DNA from 3 places in the Bradyrhizobium sp. HKCCYLRH1030 genome. Region 1 is predicted to be linked to each of the others. Evidence: riboswitches for the same ligand, from Rfam matches in the RefSeq annotation. Region 1 holds a riboswitch; each other region holds the start of a gene.
The links. Region 1 has a riboswitch for cobalamin ahead of ACQR1E_RS12915 (HupE/UreJ family protein). Riboswitches for the same ligand answer to the same signal wherever they lie in the genome.
Positions count from the first base shown of each region.

Region 2: linked by a shared signal. The riboswitch ahead of ACQR1E_RS09490 (TonB-dependent receptor plug domain-containing protein) and the one ahead of ACQR1E_RS12915 (HupE/UreJ family protein) in region 1 are both predicted to bind cobalamin.
Region 3: linked by a shared signal. The riboswitch ahead of ACQR1E_RS17830 (TonB-dependent receptor plug domain-containing protein) and the one ahead of ACQR1E_RS12915 (HupE/UreJ family protein) in region 1 are both predicted to bind cobalamin.

Region 1 covers NZ_JBNPUY010000003.1:591,875-599,155, forward strand. The annotation lists gene cobD (threonine-phosphate decarboxylase CobD) at 1-971, opposite strand, end outside; gene cbiB (adenosylcobinamide-phosphate synthase CbiB) at 1,009-1,980, shown strand; gene ACQR1E_RS12900 (cobyric acid synthase) at 1,967-3,460, opposite strand; gene cobO (cob(I)yrinic acid a,c-diamide adenosyltransferase) at 3,465-4,073, opposite strand; gene cobU (bifunctional adenosylcobinamide kinase/adenosylcobinamide-phosphate guanylyltransferase) at 4,090-4,626, opposite strand; cobalamin riboswitch at 4,661-4,853, shown strand; gene ACQR1E_RS12915 (HupE/UreJ family protein) at 4,973-5,605, shown strand; gene ACQR1E_RS12920 (DUF1636 domain-containing protein) at 5,609-6,004, shown strand; gene cobW (cobalamin biosynthesis protein CobW) at 6,025-7,062, shown strand; gene cobN (cobaltochelatase subunit CobN) at 7,072-7,281, shown strand, end outside.
Region 2 covers NZ_JBNPUY010000002.1:887,913-895,193, forward strand. The annotation lists gene ACQR1E_RS09465 (DUF3363 domain-containing protein) at 654-2,411, shown strand; gene ACQR1E_RS09470 (hypothetical protein) at 2,672-3,322, opposite strand; gene ACQR1E_RS09475 (histidine phosphatase family protein) at 3,322-3,894, opposite strand; gene ACQR1E_RS09480 (CbtA family protein) at 3,910-4,680, opposite strand; gene ACQR1E_RS09485 (CbtB domain-containing protein) at 4,769-4,978, opposite strand; cobalamin riboswitch at 5,187-5,402, shown strand; gene ACQR1E_RS09490 (TonB-dependent receptor plug domain-containing protein) at 5,591-7,281, shown strand, end outside.
Region 3 covers NZ_JBNPUY010000005.1:446,263-453,543, forward strand. The annotation lists gene ACQR1E_RS17825 (hypothetical protein) at 1-459, opposite strand, end outside; gene ACQR1E_RS17830 (TonB-dependent receptor plug domain-containing protein) at 535-2,595, opposite strand; cobalamin riboswitch at 2,707-2,924, opposite strand; gene ACQR1E_RS17835 (DUF2336 domain-containing protein) at 3,196-4,308, opposite strand; gene ACQR1E_RS17840 (SDR family oxidoreductase) at 4,851-5,708, shown strand; gene ACQR1E_RS17845 (hypothetical protein) at 5,708-6,013, shown strand; gene ACQR1E_RS17850 (response regulator) at 6,031-6,672, opposite strand; gene ACQR1E_RS17855 (HAMP domain-containing sensor histidine kinase) at 6,669-7,281, opposite strand, start outside.

The DNA.
Region 1 (7,281 bases):
CCGAAGCGCAGCCAGCTTGTTTGAGCCGGAAAACGCCGGACATGGATGCCATGGCGGGCGAGCCGCTCGGCAATGTCAGGCGCGCTCGGCGATGTGATCAGTCTGAACAGCGGCGTGCCGCCGAGGACCGCGCAGCCGGCCATGCTCAGAAGATCGTCAATGCGCGAACAATCCTTCGCGAGACGGGCGCGTGTCTGGTGCAACCAGTTTTCATCCGCCAACGCCGTCGTTCCGATCGCGAGCGCCGGTCCGGACACGGCCCAAGGCCCGAGCGCATCACGGAGTTGCCGTACAATGTCGACGGAGCCGATCGCGAAACCGAGGCGGACGCCGGCAAGGCCGTAAACCTTGCCGAACGAGCGCAGCACGATCGTCGCCGGCGGCAGGTCGGCTGCCAGGCTGGCATCGGCGGGATAAAGATCGATGAATGCTTCGTCGACGATCAGCAGACCATCGCGCCGGCGCAGCCCCGCTGCGATGCTGACCAGTGCGTCGCGCGGCAGCAGGCGGCCGGTCGGATTGTTGGGATTCACGACCACGGCGACATCGGCGCCAGCGAGCGCATCGAGATCATCGACCAGACTGACGCGATGACCGCAACGGCGCCAGCACAGCGCATGCTCCTCATAGGTCGGCGCGAGCACGGCGACGGTCGCGGGTGGGCGCAGTCTGGGCAGGATCTGCAAGAGCGCCTGCGTGCCGGGCGCGGCAACGATCATGTCGGGCTCTGCCACGCCATGGCGAGCCGCGGCCGCTGCGCGTAAAGCGTCATTCTCGTATTTGCCAGGCAGACGCGCCCAGCTCTCAGCCGGGATCGCCGGCACGGGATAGGGGATCGGGTTGATTCCGGTCGACAGATCGATCCACGGCGCTGGCGCATCCGGATAGCGACGGCTGATCGCAGCGAGATCGCCGCCGTGAAGGATCGCTTCCGGCTCGTCCGCGCGCATGCTAGTCGCTCTGTCGTCCATCTCTTTCCTTTACATGTCTTTCCTTCAGTGGAGATCGATGTTCGTCTCTCTCGCGCTCACGGCGCTCCTCGTCGAGGCGGCGGTCGGTTATCCCCAGGTCCTGGTGCAGCGGATCGGTCATCCCGTGATGTGGGTGGGCGCGCTGATAGCATGGGGGGACCGCCGCTGGAACAGGGCAGCAGACGGCTTTGCCGCACGACGCGCGCGCGGCATTGCGCTCGTGTGCCTGCTCGTCGCGGGGATGATGGCCACCGGTCTCGCCGCAACATGGGTCATGCAGGCGCTCGTCGGCGAACCGGTCGCAACCATCATCCTTGGTGTGGCGGCAAGCAGCCTGCTGGCCCAGCGCAGTCTCGACACGCATGTCGCCGCGGTTGCAGAGGGACTGGGGCAGGAGGGGCTCGAGGGCGGCCGCCGAGCCGTCTCGATGATCGTCGGCCGCGATCCCGAGCGGCTGGATGAGGCCGGCGTCGCGCGGGCCGCGATCGAGAGCCTGGCAGAAAACTTCTCCGATGGCGTCGTCGCACCCGTGTTCTGGCTCGTCGTCGGCGGGCTGCCGGGCATCCTGATCTACAAGGCTCTCAACACCGCCGACAGCATGATCGGTCATCTCTCGGACCGTCACCGCGCGTTCGGCTGGGCGGCGGCGCGGCTCGACGATCTCGTCAACCTGCCGGCCTCGCGCCTGTCCGCGCTGTGGATCGCAGCCGCCGCGGCCTGCATCCCGAGCGCCTCGGCTTCGGCCGCGGTGCGAGCCGTTGCACGCGATGCGTCGAAGCACCGTTCGCCCAACGCCGGCTGGCCGGAAGCGGCGATGGCCGGTGCGCTCGGACTGCGCTTGGCGGGGCCGCGCGTCTATCACGGTCATCTCGTCACCGATGCCTGGATGGGCGACGGGCGCGCCGATCTCGACGCGTCCGACATCCGGCAGGCCTTGCGGCTGTATCGGCTGGCCTGTCTGGTTCAAGCCCTGGTCGTCGCAGGACTCGTCCTGGTCAGGATCCTGTAGCCGCCACGGGCGGCGCGGGCTTGCTCGCCAATGCCAGGATACGGTCAACGTCGACGTAGCGCTCGAGATGCGCCGCGAGTGCATCCAACGTCGTGTCCACATCGATCTCATAGGAGAGGCCGCTGGTCGTCGCGCCGAGGCCGCGCAGCCAATGGCTGCGCAGGCCGTCGTCGGCGAACAGGCCATGCACGTAGCAGCCGGCTACCAGGCCATCAGGCGCGATGGCGCCATCGCGCCGGCCATCGGAGAAGGTCAGGAAGGGGCACTGTGTCGCCCGTCCCTCCGTGCGGCCGATGTGCATCTCGTAGCCGCGGAACGAGAGCTTATCGTGCGTCAGCGTGCCCTGGACCTCGCGTAACGCCTTGTCATCGGTCAGGGTCGTTTCGACGTCGAGCAGGCCAAGTCCCGCGACGGAACCAGCTGCACCCTCGTGCCCATCGGGATCGCTGATCACGCGCCCGAGCATCTGATAGCCGCCGCAGATGCCGAGCACGCGACCGCCGCGGCGAAGATGCGCGGCCAGATCGATGTCCCAGCCGGCGCCGCGCAGGGCGGCGAGATCGGCGATCGTCGCCTTCGAGCCCGGCAGGATCACCATCGATGCGTCGCCGGGGATCGGCGTGCCTGGCCGCAAGAACTGCAGATCGATTCCATCTTCCAGCCGCAACGGATCGAACTCGTCGAAATTGGAAATGCGCGGGTAGGCGAGGATGACGACCTTCGGCCGTTGTCCTCCCGATGATCCGCGTTCAGCCAGGCCAAGCGCGTCCTCCGCTGGCAGGCGGCGCGCATCCGGAAAATGCGGAATGAGCCCGAGCGATGTCCACCCCGTCCGCTGCGCGATCTCGTTCATGCCCGACGCAAACAAGGCGGGGTCGCCGCGAAACTTGTTGACGAGGAAACCTGCCACGCGCGCGGCATCGTCCGGCGGGATCACCGTCTTGGTGCCGACCAGGCTCGCAATCACGCCGCCCCGATCGATATCGCCGATCAGCACCACCGGAATCTGCGTCGCCTGCGCAAAGCCCATGTTGGCGATGTCGCCGCCGCGCAGGTTGATCTCGGAGGCGGAGCCTGCGCCTTCGACCAGCACGATGTCGGCATCCGCCGCGAGCTGATGGAAGCTGTCGAGCACGGCCGCCATCAGTTGCGGCTTCATCGCCTGATAGGCCGACGCCTTGGCGGTGCCGATGACGCGGCCCTGCACCACGACCTGCGACCCGATCTCGCTTTGTGGCTTCAGCAGCACCGGGTTCATGTGCACCGTCATCGGCCGCCGCGCCGCGCGCGCCTGCAGCGCCTGGGCACGGCCGATCTCGCCGCCATCAGCGGTGACGGCGGCGTTGTTCGACATGTTCTGCGGCTTGAACGGCGCCACCTTGAGGCCGCGCAATGTCAGCGCGCGCGCGAGCCCCGCGACGATCAGCGATTTGCCGACGTCGGAGCCGGTGCCCTGGAACATGATGGCCCGCGCGCTCATGAACTCAGTACTCGATGCCTTCCTGCGCCCTCACGCCGGCCGCGAAATGATGCTTCACGAGGTTCATCTCGGTGACGAGATCGGCGGCCTCGATTAGCTCCGGCTTGGCGTTGCGGCCGGTGACGACGACGTGCAGATCGGGACGGCGCCCTGCGAGCGTGGCGACGACGTCTGCGATATCAAGGTGATCGTAGCGCAGCGCGATGTTGAGCTCATCGAGGACGAGCAGCCGGATCGACGGATCCGCCATCAGCTCCTTAGCCTTCGCCCAGGCGCGCTCGGCCGCGGCGACGTCGCGCGCACGATCCTGCGTCTCCCACGTAAAGCCTTCCCCGAGCGTGTGCCACGACACCTGATCGCCGAACTTCTCGATCGCCTTGCGCTCGCCTGTTTCCCACGCACCTTTGCCGAACTGCACGACGCCGATGCGAAAGCCGCGGCCGAGTGCGCGCAGCATCAGGCCCCACGCCGCCGTCGATTTGCCCTTGCCCTTGCCGGTGTGAACGATCAGCAGGCCCTTCTCCACGGTCTTGGAGGCGACCTCGGCATCCTGCACCGCCTTGCGGTTCTCCATCTTCGCCTTGTGGCGTGAATCGTCGGCACTTCCGGTCATCGGCATTTTCTCCTGGTCACTTCAACGTCAGCGGCAGTCCCGCCGCCATCAGGATCACGCGATCCGCTAAGGCCGCGATGTCCTGGTTCAGTCGCCCCTGGGCATCGCGAAAGGCGCGCGCGAGCGCGTTGTCCGGCACGATGCCCAATCCGACTTCGTTGGACACGGCCACGATCGGGCCATGCGCGTTCCTGAGCGCGTCGATCAGCTCGGCACATCTGGCCGGCACGTTCATGTCGGCGAGCATCACGTTGCTGAGCCAGAGCGTCAGGCAATCGATCAGCATCGGTACGCCCGATTCTCCGCTTGCCCGGACGAGGCCCGCGAGATCATGCGCCGTCTCCAGCGTCTGCCATCCCTTGGCGCGGCGCGCCTTGTGCTGGGCGATCCGGTCGGTCATTTCGGCGTCGAACGCCTGCGCGGTTGCAACATAGGTCCAAGGCGCGGGAAGGGCGGTGACGAGGGCCTCGGCATGGCGGCTCTTGCCCGAGCGCGCACCGCCGAGCACCAGCGTCAGGCGCGGCAGGGCGGGATGCGGCGGGGCGGGGACCATGGGGACGATTCCGATTGACGGGCTTTGGTGCGACCCGTATCTAACAGATGACGGTTCTCCGAAAGGAGAGATTTAGGGAACACGGTGCGGGTTCTTGACCCAAGGCCGTGGCTGCCCCCGCAACTGTAATCGGCGAGTGTGAGGCCAAGACACCACTGGGAAACCGGGAAGGTGGCTTCATGCGGTGACCCGAGAGCCAGGAGACCTGCCGTCGACATTGCTGTTGGCCGACCCGTCGCGCGGGGAGTCGCGATGCTGGTTCTGATCCCGCCGGGATGGGCGGGGTGCCGTCGGATGCAGCGCATCGTCCGGTCCTCTGGGGAGCCGGCAAGCGACGGAGACGGCCATGAAGTTGACCCGTACCACGACCTTTGCAGCCGCGAGCCTGGTGCTGCTCGCCACCGATCCCGCCTTCGCGCATCACATGATGGGGGGCAAGCTGCCGCAGACGTTTGCGCAGGGGATGCTGTCCGGCCTCGGCCATCCTGTCATCGGAATCGACCATCTGGCGGCGATCGTGGGCGCGGGCATCGTTGCAGCGCTTCTGGGCCGCGGCTTCGCGCCGGTGCTCGCCTTCACCACCGCGATGATCGCGGGCGTCGGCCTTCATGTGGCCAAGGCCAACATCCCGGCTGCCGAGCTGCTGGTCGGCCTGACCACCGTCGTGGTTGGGCTGGTGGTGGTGATGCGTGGCCGTTTCGGTGTGCTGCCCGTCGCCGGCCTGTTCGCCGTGACCGGTCTCGTCCATGGATATGCGCTGGGCGAATCGATCGTCGGGGCCGAGAATACCCCGCTCGGGGCCTATCTCGTCGGTCTGCTCGTGATCCAGACCATCATCGCCGCCGGCGCGTTCCTCGGCACCAGGCTGCTGTCGGCAAAGGCCAAGACGGCTGCGCCGCTGGCGCTGCGGCTCGCGGGCGCTGCCATCGTGCTGGTGGGTGGGGTCGCCGCGGCGACGGCGGCCGGCGTGATCGGCTGATTGATGACCGCATCCGAGACTGGTGAGACGACGCTGTTCGTCTGCGTCACTTGCCGTTCGCAGGGGACGGAACCTACGCCGCCTGATCAGCCGCGGGCCGGAGCCCGTTTGCTCGCCGCGATCGAGACGTTGCCGACCGCGCAGCGCGCCGGTGTCACCGTTGTCGGTGTCGAGTGTCTGTCGAACTGCAATCGTGCGTGCACGGTTGCGGTGACGGCGCCGGGCAAATGGACCTATGTGCTCGGCGCGCTCGATCCGGATCTGCATGCGCGGGATGTGCTGACATTTGCGCAACTGCATCAGCGCCATGACGCCGGTCTGCCGGCCTGGCGCGAGCGTCCCGAATACATTCGCAAGAACACCGTCGCCCGCGTGCCTGCGCTGTCAGCGCCACGCTGAAAACGAGAGATCGCATCGCCATGACGAAGTCGTTCGCCAAGACGCCTTGCACCATCGTCACCGGTTTCCTCGGCGCCGGCAAGACCACGCTGGTGCGCAACCTGATCGAGACCGCGAACGGTCGCCGGCTCGCCATCATCGTCAACGAGTTCGGCGATGTCGGCATCGACGGCGACATCCTGAAGGGGTGCGGCGTGCCGGATTGTCCGGAGGATCGCATCGTCGAGCTGTCGAACGGCTGCCTGTGCTGCACCGTTGCCGATGATTTCGTCCCCGCGCTCAGGAGCCTGCTGGATCAGAAGGAGCCGCCTGAGCATATCGTGATCGAGACCTCGGGGCTGGCGCTGCCGAAGCCGCTGGTGCAGGCCTTCAACTGGCCCGAGATCGCGACGCGCGTCACCGTCGACGGCGTCGTTGCGGTCGTCGATGGTCCGGCGGTGGTCGCGGGACGCTTCGCCGATGATCCCGAAGCGCTCGCCGCGCAGCGCGCCACCGATGCGTCGCTCGATCACGACAATCCGCTGGAGGAGGTCTACGAGGACCAGCTGTTGTGCGCCGATCTCGTCGTGATGAACAAGAGCGACCTGATGAGCGAGGAGCAGCGCAAGGATGTCGCCGCCGAGATCGCGGCGAAGGTGCAGCGTGCCGTCAAGGTGATCGCGACGGAGCACGGCAGGCTGTCGGCTTCGGTGCTGCTCGGACTCGGTGCCGCCGCGGAGGACGATCTCGCGGCCCGGCCGTCGCATCACGACAACGAGGCCGAGCACGATCACGACGATTTCGAGAGTTTCGTGCTCGACGTTCCGGCGCAGGCTTCGCCCGATGCGCTCGTCGACCGCATCGCGGCCGCCGTCGACGCACATGATGTGTTGCGGGTGAAAGGGTTCGTGGAAGTCGCCGGCAAGCCGCTGCGCCTCCTGGTGCAGGCCGTCGGCAGCCGCATCCAGCATCAGTTCGAGCGCCCGTGGCGCTCGGGCGAATCGCGGCAGGGGCGGCTGGTGATCATCGGCGAGCGCGGCCTCGATGCCGCCGCCATCCAGAGCCTGATCACAGGATAGGCGTCACCGATGCACCTGCTGGCGACAACGGGCGCGGATCTCGACGACCTCGAACAGGCCGTGGATCTTGCACAGTCGCCGGCCGAGATCGTCGTGCTGTCGTTCTCGGACACCGACCTGTCGGCGCTGGCCGAAGCCTGGACCGTGTCGTCGGATGACCTGCCGAGCCTGCGCCTCGCCAGCTTGAAACGGCTGAAGCATCCGATGTCGGTCGATCTC
Region 2 (7,281 bases), on a different contig from region 1:
GGGCGGGAGTGACGGCAAGATAAAGCGAACGGAGTTCGCCGGCTCCCTTGGGTCGCAAGGACTTGTCTGCACATTGTTTTTTGCGATCCAAAGTGGCACCACTCCGCGGGAGGGAGTGCCGCTCTTCGAGTTTTCTCAAGTGATTTCAAATCTTGCAGCGATGGCGGCAGCGTTGAGAGCCATACGTGCGAGTTCGACATTCTCCTCTATCGTACGTACGAATACGACTTGTTACGATGGCCGCCGGAGTCCCTTGTCTCAAACGAATTTCGATGCCGACCCTTGCGATCATGGCACGAGACGAGAGTGAGAATTTTCGGCTTCGACCTGGCCGTTCACGTGCCGGACAAGCACGCACCAGTACGAGGTCGCAATCATTCTTCGAGCAGGTACAATTCGCGGTTCGAAAAGCGGGCGGTGATGTTCGCCGGATAGGTCTTGGTCCGCGGCCGAGCGGCGGCCGGGAAGGAGGAACGACAGGCCGTTTCAACGCGCGTGGGCGGGGTGCGAAGGTGGTTGCCTCGCTCCACCGGCAGGGACAGCACGGCGGATGGCAGAGGGACTCCGCAGGCCGCTATCGGGCACGGCGTGTGGTGGTCAAGGCGAGAGTCACGCGGCTCAATCCGCAGAGGCAGGATTCGCGAGGTCTGAAGATGCGGGCAACGGCGAGCAGGGCCGTCGACGCCCATCTGCGCTATCTGGAACGGGAGGGCGTGACCAGGGATGGTGAGCGGGGCAAGGCCTATTCCGCTTTCGAGAACGAGGCTGACGGCAGGGCCTTTGTGGAACGCAGCCGTGGAGATCGCCACCAGTTCAGGTTCATCGTAGCGCCCGAGGATGCCGCCGAGATGGAAGACCTTCGTGGCTTTACGCGCGATCTCATGAGCCAGATGGAAGCTGACTTGGCCACCCGCCTTGATTGGATCGCGGTCGACCACCACAACACCGGCCATCCCCACACTCACATCATCGTGCGAGGCGTGCTGGACGACGGCCGGATTCTCAACATCGCCGGCGACTATATCGCCCATGGAATCCGGCAGCGGGCGGGCGACTTGGTGACCCGGGAACTGGGCCACCAGAGCGAGTTGGAGCTTCAGACCAAGCTGCAGAATGAGGTCGAGGTCGAGCGGGTGACCCGTCTGGACAAGATGCTGCTGAGCGAACAGCGGGAGCAGGGCCTCATCGACATGCGGCCCGGCGAGAGCGCAACGTTCCTCGCCCGCGACAATCGTCACCTCCTGACCCAGCGTCTACAACACCTCCAGCGCTACGGAATAGCGTCCGAGCTTGACCCAGGACGCTGGACCCTTTCGGACCGTGCGGAGAAGGTCCTGAAGGAGCTGGAGCGTCGCAATGACGTCATCAACGCGGTCCATCGCGCGCTTGCTGTGAATGGGCTTGCGGAGCAGCGAGGCGTCGGGCAAATCGCCCTTCACGGTGGGACTTCAGGCGAAAAGATCGTCGGTCGGGTTCTGGCCAAAGGCCTGGCTGGCGACGAACTGAGCGAGCGGGTCCATCTGGTCGTCGACGGCATCGACGGCAGGGTTCACCACATCGAGTTCAAGGACGTGAGCCCGATTGAAGACGTCAGGCGAGACATGATCGTCGAGGTGGCTCCCGTTGTTTCCGGACCGAGGGCCGCCGACCGCAACATCGCGAGCAATGCGGGCTCGGACAACGGCATATACCGGCCAAGCATCCATCTGGCCCGCATTCGCGACGATTTTGAGCGGCAGGGTAAGGACCCCGAGGCTTTCGTTCGCTCCCATGTCCGACGTCTGGAGGCCCTTCGCCGGGCCGGCCACGTCGAGCGGGTCGACGACGACCAATGGAAGATGCCGAAGGACCTCGCCGCTCGAGGGCGGTCCTATGACCTCGGTCGGGGCGGCGATAGCTTGAGCGTACGAACGCTGTCGGCCTCCAATCTTGAGAGCCAGATTGCCAGCGACGGTGCGACGTGGCTCGATCGGCAACTGATTGGCAACGACCGGTCGGAAATCAGGGACAGCGGGTTCGGCAGGGAAGTCAATCGAGCGATCAACCGTCGTGCTCAACGACTCGTAGAAATGGGACTTGCCACCGTAAGAGAGGGGAAAGTCAACGTTCCCGTCAATGCCGTGCGGGTGCTTGAACGACAGGAGGTTACCCGCGTGGGCCAGCAGATGGCCAGAGAGCGCGGCATGACTTTCATGCTCAGTGGTGCCGGCGACTATGTGAGCGGTCGGCTCGCCGGCGTCGCCACTCTTGCCAGCGGCCGCTTCGCGATGATCGAGAACGGCCTTGGCTTTCAGCTCGTGCCTTGGCAACCCGTCCTGGAGAAGCGCATCGGCCAGCATATCGCCGGCTTGCACCGCAATGACGGAGGCATCGAATGGACCTTTGGAAAAAGCCGAGGCCTCGGCCTGTAGTATGGAGCTGTGAAGTCCCACCAGACCCTCTCGAATCAAGGCGCCGCCCTTTATGGCTCCTCCGCTCTCGCGATGGCAGGCCACGGACCGTTCATGGCCACGCCAGGGCGAAAGCCATGCTGACGGTTACGTCAACACCCGTGTCTTTGCCGAACAATCAGCCAAGCGCGAGATCTTGCGCAGCTAGCGGCTCACCACTTCGCGCGGCCATCTGCCACCTGACCCTGCGCGATCAGGACTTGCGACAGTCTCGCCCCTCCCTATGCCGCGGAAGCGGCCGAAGGATTTTCAGAGCGCAGGCAGCGTGCCAGCAGCGAGACACAGGCTGCCGCCAGAACCAGCAGAGACAGTCCAGTCAGAATCGTGGGGATGTGGGATGGAGCCATCCGCCACTCCGGCCCGATGATGACGCCGCTATCGAATGTCTCGTCGCTGTTCGAGCATAACGCGGCAAAGGCCGGATCGGCGGCGATCTCGGACGCGATGCGCTCCTCCAGCGCCCGAGCCTGGGACTGTGCGCCTGGCATCGTCGAAAGGTGCGTGAGCAGTGCGCGAGTGCCAGCCATGTCGGCATGGCTGCACTCGTTGAATGGGCTCGCTTCGTCGGTCAAGCTGCCGGGAACGAGGCCCCACCAGCAGGCGAAATGCTGCAGGCTGACGTAGCCCATTAGCCGTCGCATGGTTGGATCTGTCCGCATCTGATGTTGCGCCAGGTCGAGAATGGCGGAGCGGTAGCGCGCGACCACCAGCATCTCGCCATGACCGATGGCCGGAACGGAATGGCCGAGCTGCGTCCCTTCTGGTTTTGGCATATGATGGGCTTGGGCTGGCGCGACCGCGATGATCAAGGCCGCCATCAGCATGACGACGAGCTTTTCGGTGAGCGCCTGCTTTGTACGACACGCCGCCATCAGCTGTCCTTCAACGGCACGAGCGCAGCGAGCGTCCAGCGTCCGCCCATGCCCGACAACCTCACGCGCGTCAGCGGTGCGACGTCGATGTGCCGGAAAAGCTCCGGGCCCACCCCGATGGCATGCGCGATTGCAGCGCGCATGATCAGCGCGTGTGTGATCGCCAGGACCGAGCCTTCGAAAGCGAGCATGTTCTGCATCCACCCGCCGACGCGGGTCATCAGGTCCATGAAGGACTCACCGCCATGAGGAGCTGCATGAGCATCCTGCAACCATTCCCTGACCGCCTCCGGCGTCTCAGCTTGAACCTCGGCGAGCGATCGTCCCGTCCAGTGGCCGAAGTCGCAGTCGCGCAGCGCGGGCTCCAATCTGGCTTGCAGTGTCAGGGCTTCGGCGGTCTCTGCGGCGCAGCGGGCCGGGCTGCGCAAGGCGATGTCATGTGACGGGAGCCAGTCCCCTAGCCTGGCGATGCTGGCTCGGCCGCGCGCATCAATCGATTCGTTAGCCGCAAAGGCAATTGCCGACGTTGCCTCGGTAGCCGCCGTGCAGATCAAATGCAGGCGCGTCGTCATAATTGCCGCGGCCGCTCAAGCACGCGCGCTTTGCGGCGCAATGAGTCGTTCGGCAAGAAAGCCAAACAGCAATCCGAGCGTGGCCCACATGATGACCTGCCCGCCGAGTGAGGCGATTCGGAACTGCCAGAGCACGGTGGCCGGAAACTCCTCCGGCACCTCGTTCACATCAGGCAGTGCGAGACCGATGCCCGTCATCATGGCGATATAGACGCCGGCCGCGATCAAGGCCGCGTTCCATTCGCCAACCCGGGGCAGCAGGCGGATGCGCAGCATCCCGACGGCGATCATCACAGCAAGCGATAGCAAAATAAGAGCAAAGTACAGACTTGTGCGCATCCCGATGGTCTCGGCGAGACCGACCGATGGCGGATTGGCCGGATATTTGAGCATGGGCGCAGCGTAGACGGCGACGAAGCCAAGCGCCGCAAGTACGGCCGAGGTCGCCCGCGGGCCGATATCGGCCATACGCCGGAAGGCCAACGCGAAGGCGAGCGCGAACAGGCCACCAAACGCCGTGCTGTAGACGATGACGCCCGTCAAGAGGCCGATGCCGGCCTGTACCGTACGGCTGACCAGTTCGGGCTCGGCCAGGACGGCAGGCGCGGGCTGCCCCTTGGCTGCCGCCTCCCCGCCGCTCAATCTGGCTTTTGCCTCATCGACCATGGTCTCGAAAGCGATCGCGCGGTCGACCGATGATTCGCCAGCCAGCTTGAGAAAGCCGAAGGAAAGCAAGGCGGCCACGAGGCCGGCCAGCATGCCGCGCAGGAGCAACCGCCCCGTCATCGATCTTCTCTCAGAGCAGAGGAAACACGACAATTGTCCTCAAGGCCGGCGCGCAATCGAGCAACTCCGGCGCAGCCGAGCCCGCGGTTCAGTGGCACGGAAATCCGAGGAGATGCCGTCCGTCATGGACGAATTCATGGACATACATGCTGTTGAAGACAGCGGCTGCGCCTTCTTCGACGCCGACAAAATAGATGCCGAGAACGAGCATCAGGCCGCCGAAGATCGCCCATGGCAGAATCTCGCGGACGGGAATGGCTGAGGGCAGAGTGCCCGAAAGTGACGCCGCTGTTGCCACGGAGGAGCTCCTTAATCCTGAGTCGGAATTACCGAGGACGCACCGGGTGGCACGCCAAGCAACGGTGGCGCGAATATAAACGCGGCCCTTGGAGCGGGGATAGTCGAAAAATGATCCGCTTCGCTGTCGCCCGACGCGCCGCATTGGTTACACTCGTGGTCCGCGAGACCGCCGCAGTTCATATCGATTGACATCGACGACCATCGGCCCGTAACCTGAATGTGACGGTGCCCCCTTAACCGGGGCTCAAAAGGGAATGCGGTGCCGATACGATCCTTCCGGGTCGTGCGAAGGTCGCAGCTGCCCCCGCAACTGTATGCGGCGAATCTCACGTCAGATGCCACTGGGAACACTCGGTCCTGGGAAGGCGGCGTTGAGGTGACGACCCGCGAGCCAGGAGACCTGCCGTCAGCCGTGGTCACACGCGAAGATGCCGGTCGGGGCGTTCATTGGCATCGTTTTTACACCGGACAGCATTGTCCGGTGTGAGACCTCGTTCGCGGTGACGTGCCACTGACGTCATGCCGAGGTCCCCTCGTGTTCTCAAGTCTGTCTGTCGTCCGGCGCCATCGCGCCGGCTTGCTGTCGTCCACGCTCCTGTTGTCCATCGCCATGCTCCACGCGGATCCGGGCAGCGCCCAGCAATCCGCTTCTCCCAGCCTGCTGCCCCCCGTCGAGGTCGATCCGCCGCGCAAGCCGCCCGTACCGAAGCCCGCGATGCAGCGCCAGTCCCAGACCTCTCGCGCACGCTCATCAGCTGCGGCCCCATCGCAGGTCCCGGTTGCTCGCGCGCAGGCCAACGCACAACTCGTCGTCAGCCCAACCGGAATCGTGACCCCTGCCGCCAATGTGGCGAATGCGCTCACGGTCGTGACGGCGAAGGACATCGCCACGCAGCAGGCCCGCAGCGTGCCCGACGTCCTCGCTTCCGTTCCCGGATTGAATGTCGTGCAGACCGGAGGACCAGGTGGACAGAGCTCCGTGTTCATCCGCGGGACCAATTCCAATCACACCAAAATCCTGATCGATGGCATCGATGTCGGTGACGTCACAAATGCCAATGGCGCGTTCGATTTCGCTCACCTGCTGACCTCCGACATCCAGCAATTCGAGGTGCTCAGAGGCCCGCAGAGCGGGCTCTACGGCTCCGATGCGATTGGCGGCGTCATCTCCGTCATCACGCGAAAGGGCGAGGGCCCGCCGCGGGCGACGGCGTCGGTCGAGGCCGGCTCGTTCAAGACATTCAATCAATCGGCAGGCGTCAGCGGCGCTCAGGACAATGTCAACTATGCCGTCAACGTCGCGCACCTCCACGCCGGTGACTTGCCGGTCACGCCCTGGCAGCTGTTGCCGGCGGGGCAGAAAGCGATCGGCAATTCCTACGACAACGTCACGGCCTCGACCAAGTTCGGAATTGACCTCAATGAGGCCTGGACGCTCAATTCGGTCGTTCGCTACACCGATGCAACGCTTCTATTCACCGGCGACGGCGGCTTCCCCAGCGTCCCGAATGCAGCCCAGAGCACCCACACCGTTCATCAGCTCGCAACACGCGAGGAAGCGGTCTGGTCGCTGCTGGACGGCAGGATCAAGAACTATTTCGGGATCAACTACGTCAACAACTGGACATCCGACTTGACGGCTGGCGATCCCACCGCTGCGGTCGCAACCGGCGAGCGCGTCAAGTATGATTGGCATGCTGTCACTGAGCTCGCCCCCCACAACAATGTCGTCGTGGGACTCGAGCAGCAAACCGAACGACTCAGGACGACTGACCTCTCGGCCGAGAATGGCAACAAGGCCGGATTCATCGAGCTGCAGACGGAGTTCGCAAAACGCCTGTTCCTGGTCGCGAGCCTGCGCAACGACGTCAACGATCGGTTCGGGGGGCACGGGACGTATCGGATCGCGCCGGCCATGATCCTGCCGGTCACCGAGACCAAGCTGAAAGCCAGCTATGGCACCGGATTCAAGGCCCCGACGTTGAGCCAGCTCTACCAGGACTTGGCGGCGTTCAACTTCTTCGCCAATCCGAACCTCAGACCGGAGGAAAGCACCGGCTACGATGCGGGGTTCGAGCAGCCGCTGTTCGAAGATCGAATCCGCTTCGGCTCGACCTATTTTCACAACAGTATTACCAATCTGATCAATTTCAACGCGACGTTCACGTCCTACGCCAATGTGGGCCTCGCGACGACCGAGGGCACCGAGAACTTCGTTTCGGCGAGACTGACGGATAGGTTGTCGCTCCGTGCCGACTACACCTTTACCCGGGCCGTCGACGCGACCACGGGCATCCAGCT
Region 3 (7,281 bases), on a different contig from region 1:
GAAGCTCGCGGCGCCGCCGAGTGCCGGCGTGGCGGCCAGCAGCACCAGCTCATAGGCGGCGTAGGCACTGAGGAGCGCGACGGCAAGCGCAACCGTCGCTGGTGCTGTGCGCAAGGTCGCCAGGGCCATGCGGGCCACAACGGTGGCACTGAGCGCCGCGACGCCGATCATGGCGCCCCAGGCCAGGGTGTTGGCATCGACCGGATAGTGCAGGGCGCCGAAGCCGATGCCCTGGTTGACCAGCCAGGCGCCGAGCATCACCGGCAGCGCCGCGCGCAGCGGCAGCATGGCGGCGGCGATCACGGCGAAGGCCGCAAACGGCGTCGCGCAGGCGAACACGAAGCTCGCCAGCGCGCAGGCCCCTGTCAGCAGCGCGAAGCAGAACGCAGCGGCATGCCGTTGCGGAACGGGCGCGAGGCGAGCCTCGGTACCAGACCGGGCGAGGACGTCGAGAGTCATGGAACATCTCCTTCTGTTGCGATTGTAGTCCATTTCGGCAGCTTCTGTCAGCCGCCGGGAGGTTGGTCGGCGGCGTCACTGCACGCCGAAGCTCGCCACCCGGATGCCGCCGAACACGCCGAAGCCCGGCGCGAGGAATCCGGTCGGGTTCTGGTAGTGATGGTTGAAGAGGTTGTCGATCCGGCCGAACAGCTTGACCTGATCGGACAGCGCGTAGTCGCTGCGCAGGTTGACGACCGTATAGCCGGGCGCGACGAGGCCGGTGGTCATGCCGTCGCGGCTGACGTCGAGCCAGTCGCCGATGTGCAGCAGCGTCGCTGACAGCGTCAGCGCATCGATCGGCCCCCATGTCGCGGTTGCGCTCCATTTCTCCTTCGGCCGCCGCAACAGCTGCAGGCCGGTGGCCGCATCGACCGCGCGGGTGAACGTGTAGTCCGCACGCAGCGAGATCCGGTCGGTGAGATCAGCGGTCACGAAGCTCTCGGTGCCTTCGGTGGTCGCGAGGCCGACATTGGCGTAGGAGGTGAAGGTCGCGTTGAAATTGATCAAGTCGGTGATGCTGTTGTGGAAGTAGGTCGCGCCGAAGCGGAGACGATCGTCGAACAGCGGCTGCTCGAAGCCGGCGTCGTAGCCGGTGCTCTGCTCCGGCCGGAGGTTGGGATTGGCGAAGAAGTTGAACGCCGGAAAATCCTGGTGCAACTGGCTCAGGGTCGGTGCCTTGAAGCCGGTGCCGTAGCTCGCCTTCAGCTTGGTCTCGGTCACCGGCAGGATCACCGCCGGCGCGATCCGGTAGGTGCCATGGCCGCCGAACTGGTCGTTGACGTCGTTGCGCAGGCTCGCCACCACGAACCAGCGCTTCACGAACTCGGTCTGCAGCTCGACGAAGCCGGCCTTGTTGCCATTCTCGGCCGAGAGGTCGGCGGTCTTCAGCCGCTCGGTCTGCTGCTCCAGGCCGACGACGAGATTGTTATGCGGCGCCAGCTCGGTCACCGCGTGCCAGTCATACTTGATGCGCTCGCCGGTCGCGACCGCCGCCACCGGATTGCCAGCCGTCAGGTCGGACGACCGGTCGTTCACATAGTTGACGCCGAAGTAGTTCCGGATGCGGCCGCCGAGCAGCGACCACACGGCTTCCTGGCGTGTTGCAAGCTGGTGGACGGTGTGGTTGCTCTGGGCCGCGTCGGGAAAGCTCGGAAAGCCGCTGTCGCCGGTGAACAGCAGCGTCGCGTCGGTGTATCGAATCACCGAGTTCAGCGTCCAGGCCTCGTTGAGGTCGACGCCCAGCTTGGCCGAGGCGGTGACGTTGTCGTAGGCATTGCCGATGGCCTTCTGCCCCGCAGGCAGCAGCTGCCACGGGGTCACCGGAACGTCGCCGGCGTGCAGATGCGCGACATTGATCGCGTAGTTGATATTGTTTTGTGAGCCGCTGACGCCGGCTGACTGGTTGAAGGTCTTGAACGAGCCGCTCTCGACCGAGGCGGTCGCGCGCGCCGGGCCCTCGCCCTTGCGCGTGATCACCGAGATCACCCCGCCGATCGCATCCGAGCCGTAGAGCCCGCTCTGCGGCCCGCGCAGCACCTCGAACTGCTGGATGTCGGCGGCGAGCAGATGCGCGAAATCGAACGCGCCATTGCCGTTGGTGACATCGCCGACGTCGATGCCGTCGATGAAGAGCTTGGTGTGATTGGCGTTGGTGCCGCGCATGAAGACGTTGGTCTGGCCGCCCGGGCCGCCGGCCTGCACCACGTTCAATCCGGGGATCGTGCTCAGGATGTCCGGCACCGTGCGGGCCTGCTGCCCGGCGATGTCCTTGTCGGTCATCACGGTGATCGCATTCGCGACGTGGGCCACTGGCGTGACGACGCCGGTCGGGCTGACGGCGACAGGGGTTCCGGCTGGCGCGGCCGGCTTTGCCGCCGGCACCTGCTGATGCGCGGCGTCGCCGGTTCTGCGGGGGATGGCTGGTTTCTGAGCGATCGGCTCGCGCGGCGGGTCGACCTCAACCGGGGGCAGAAGGTCGGGGGAGGCGGATTGCTGCGCTGCTGTGGGCGAGGGGCCGAGCAGGGCGAATGACGAGAGGACGCAGAACGACGACAGAAGGGCGCGACTGCGCCTGGCATGGGGAACGGGAGACACGAGGGACCTCGGCATGACGTCAGTGGCACGTCACCGCGAACGAGGTCTCATGCAGCCCTTTGCAGGCCTGCCTGAAAACGATGCCAATAACGCCCCGACCGGCATCCTCGCGTGTGACCACGGCTGACGGCAGGTCTCCTGGCTCGCGGGTCGTCACCTCCACGTCGCCTTCCCGGGACCGAGATTTCCCAGTGGCCTTTGACGTGAGATTCGCCGCTTACAGTTGCGGGGGCAGCTGCGGCCTTCGGTCACGTCCCTTGCGAGACGCATCCGGCACCGCATTCCCTTTTGAGCCCCGGTCGAGGGGCACCGTCGCGATCACCGTAGGAGTGCGGGCGCACCAAAGTCAATCCGGCGCCCGGCGATCTCCTGGCGATAACGCTGGCCGGTCGGCTTGGTGATGCCCGGCCGCCTGCGACAGCCATAGCCGTCGTCCCTGCGTTCGCAGTGACCCATAGCCACCGGCGGTCGTGTGGCGAAGGACGACGATCAAGACATTTTCCGCCAATTCACATCACGCGGTATGGGTCCCTGCGTTCGCAGGGACGACAGCGGAGTGCGAGTCGTTGCTGATGAGGATTGCGCCTTGTGAGCACCCGCTCACTTCTCGACCTTGTTGTGCACCATCCAGAATCGCAGCGTGCGCTGGGCGGTGTCGAGCGACAGGCGGCCGTAGTCGCGTTCCGCGAGCTTGAGCGTGTCGCTGTCGATGGCGTGCTTGATCGGCCGGTGGGTCAGGATTTTCGCCACCACCGACCAGGCCAGCCCGGCGGCACGGCAAGGGATCAGCACGATATCGGTGCGCGGGCCTTCGAGCACCTTGGCCATCATCTCGGTCGGGACGTTGTTGAGCAGGCCGAGTGCGGCGGAAACCTCGCCGAAGCGGCGGGTTTCGGCGAAGAAGGCGATGGCGGCATCGTTGAGCTCGTTCAGCCCCTTCATGCGCTTGACGGCCTCTTCGGCCAGCGTGAAGTCGCGCCCGACCAGGCCGCCGTCGCTGCGCGCAACGTCGGCGATCGCCTTGAGGATCTTCTTGATCTCCTGTTGCAACGCCGGCGGCGCCGAGGCCATCAGCCTGGCGCGCACGGCTTCGGTCGCGCGGCGCAGGAGGTCGCGCAGGTGCTTGGTGGGCAGGTCGACGCGCAGCCCGATGATCTCGGACAATTCGTCGTCGTCCTCGGCATGCGCCATCATCCCGGAATAGCCGGACTCGGAGAAGCGCGCGGTCTGGTTGTTGGCGAGCTTGCGGATCACCCGGCGCTCGCCGCGGTCGACGATGATGTCGGTCACCGCCTCGGTCAGATGCGGACGGCTGGAGATCGCCATCAGGTGATCCTGGCCCTTGGTCGCCGCGACCTCCACCAGCGTATGCTCGGTGAGCCGGCTCGAGTGCATCAGCACGTTCTCGGCCACCGAGATCTCGTCGTCGCGGGCGAGCTGCTGGATCAATTCGACGGGCGCGTAGTCGACCGGCGCGAGATGCTTGCTGAGCTCGGCTCGCGCGCGGGTCTCGACCCGCGAGACCAGCATGCACAGCACGTTGTCGAATACCTTGATCTGGTCCTCGCTGAGGCGTTCGCCGTCATGCAGGAACAGGTTGGTGACCTGGCGCAGCGTGTTGACGCGCTTCGCCGAGGTGCCGCTGCGGACGGCCTCTTCGAGTTCGGTGATGATGGAGTCTTCTGAAGGCGGAAGCTGTTCTGGCTGTGACACGATCGCGCTCGTTTGTCCGGATTGCCGGAGCGACAGCAACGCGATTGTGATCCGCTGCAAGGCTTTCGGCCGGAGCAGTTTTCGGCACGGGCGATAACAATGCGTTAGGGGCCGAAGGCGTAGTACTCCGGAGAAACACGGATACGGAAAATTAAGACGATACATATAGGGGGGATGACGGGCTGGAGCCCGGTCTTCCGGAGATTCGCCGGACAGGCGATGGAATGAGGTGCGAACACCTCCCCGCAGACGCGGCGACGACAGGCCAGCGAAGCGGAAAGGTTAATGATCTCATAAGGTCACAAACCTTCCTTCATCCAACTTGCTCGCTGCCCTCGATCTCACGTCAGCTGTCATCCTCCCAAGCCTTGAAACTTAAATCCCATTCTTGCCGCGGCCATTTTGCCGACGCGCCGTGCGATGCGTGGCGTCACCCGATGTTCCGGGGCAGGCTCGGCGGGCGATGACCTCGCGCGAAAAATCAGCGCCAGCATCCTGCCGCATCTCGTGCGATAATCGCCGCGCAAATCGTTGAGGTCACCATGAAATCCGTCGTCGTCACCGGCGCATCCACCGGCATCGGGTTCGCCTGTTCGAAGCTCCTGCTCGCGCGCGGCTTTCGCGTGTTCGGCAGCGTTCGCAAGCAGGCCGACGCAGACCGTCTGCGCGGCGAGCTCGGCGCCAACTTCATGCCGCTGCTGTTCGACGTGACCGACGAGGCGGCGGTGAAGGCTGCCGCCGGCGAGGTGCGAGCGGCGCTCAAGGGCGAGACGCTCGCCGGTCTCGTCAACAATGCCGGCATCGCCGTCGCCGGTCCCGTGACGGAGCTGCCGATCGCGCAGTTCCGCCATCAGATGGAGGTCAACGTCATCGGCCCGGTCATCGCGACCCAGGCGTTCGCGCCGCTGCTCGGGGCCGATCCAGCCATGACGGGAGAGCGCGGCCGGATCGTGATGATCAGCTCAGTCGCGGGCCGCAACGGCAACCCGCTGATGGCGCCCTATTCGACCTCCAAGCATGCGGTCGAAGGGCTGTCCGAGAGCCTGCGCCGTGAGCTGATGCTGTTCGGGATCGACGTCATCGTCATCGCGCCGGGCGCGGTGAAGACGCCGATCTGGGCCAAGGCCGACGAAGTCGACCTGTCGCCGTATCAGGCCTCGCCGTTCTTCCCGGCGCTGCAGAAGATCCGCGCCTTCATGCTGCATCTCGGCCAGTCCGGGCTGCCGGCCGAGACCATCGCCGCGCGGGTGGCCGACGCCTTGACCTTGCCGGCGCCCAAGGTGCGCTACGAGATCGCGCCCGATGCCATGAGGCAATGGATCGTGCGGGTGCTTCCGAAACGGACCGTCGATCGCATCATCGCCAAGCGGCTCGGCCTGATGCCCGCGATCAGGCCCTGATGCCGGCGATGACGACCATCGGCAAGACCCAGGCGGAGCTGACCCGCCTGGTCGAGGAGGAACTTCGCGCGCAGCCGGGCTGCGAGACGGCACGTGTGCCGGCCGTTCATGCGCTCGACGTGCGCAGCGGCCGCAACTGGGAGATCCCGCACGTCGTTCTCGGCGACAGCCTGATCAGCGACGTCGACCGCGCCGTGATGAGCGTGCAGCGCCGGCTTGGGCGTGCATTTCACCTGATCGACGATCCGGTCACGGCGCCGGAAGCGGCAGCGACGCCGCAGGGCGACCCTGAAAATCCTTGCTGAGATGTGAGCCTGCGGGCTCAGGTCAGCAGGCCCTGCCGCAGCGCCAGCCGCACCAGCTCGATGTCGCTGGCCACGCCGAGCTTGTCCTTGATCAGCGAGTGCAGGTTGGCAACCGTCTTCGGGCTGAGATGCAACGCTGACGCGATCTCGTCGGTGGTGCGTTCGGCGAGCAGCATCTGCATCACCTCGAACTCGCGCGCGGACAGGACGTCGGCGGCCGCGCGCTCGCCGGCGAGGCGGCTGAGCGCGAGCTCGTGATCGATGTCGGGGCTGATCGCGATGCGGCCTGCGAGCACGTCCATGACGGCGCGCACGAGCGTCTCCGGCGGGCTGCTCTTGGTGGCATAGCCGCGGGCGCCGGCGCGGATCGCCTGCACCGCGAAGCCGGCATTCTCATGCATCGTGAAGACGAGGATGCGCGCGCCGCGATCCCATTGCCGGATGCGGCGGATGCCCTCGATGCCGCCGACGCCCGGCATGGTCAGGTCCATGATGACGAGATCGGGCCTGACCTCCTTGAACAGCCGGTAGGCTTCGGCGCCATCGGCGGCTTCGGCGACCACGCGCAGCCCCGGCTGCTTCTGCAGCATCGACCTGTAGCCCTCGCGGACCACGGCATGGTCGTCGACCAGCAGGATGGTGCCGGCGGGGGTCGTCATGCCGCACATGCCGTTTCCGGCTGGGTCGGCGCAGGCGAGAGGGCCGGGACCGGAATCTCGGCGTGGAGGCGCGCGCCGCCGGAGGTGGCGGCGAAGCTCATCTGGCCTCCCATGGAGGCGACGCGCTCGCCCATGCCGAGCAGGCCCATGCCCGGCTTGTCGGGAGCTTCGCCGAGAAGACCGTCGTCTTCGACGGTGAGCAGGGTCGCGCTGACCGGCCCCTCCTGAAGCGTCAACTGCAACCGCACCCGCGTCGCGTCGGCGTGTTTGACGGCATTGGTGAGCGCCTCCTGCGCGATGCGGTAGATATTGGTGGCGATGATGCCCGGCAGTCGGTCGACGTCGCCCGACAGGCTGATCTCGAAAACGGTGCGGCCGTGCTGGCGCCTGTTCCAGCCGGCGACGAGGCCCTCCAGGCTGCCGGCGAGGCCGAGCTCGTCGACATCAGGCGGGCGCAGCCGCATCAGCGCGCCGCGCAATTGCTCCATCATGTCGCTCGCGGTGCGCGCGATGCCGTCGCATTCGCCGACCAGAGCGGGGCAATCCTGCGCCGCGCTGTGACGGATCGATGCCGCGAGCGCCCGGATCGCCGCCAGCGACTGGCCGAAT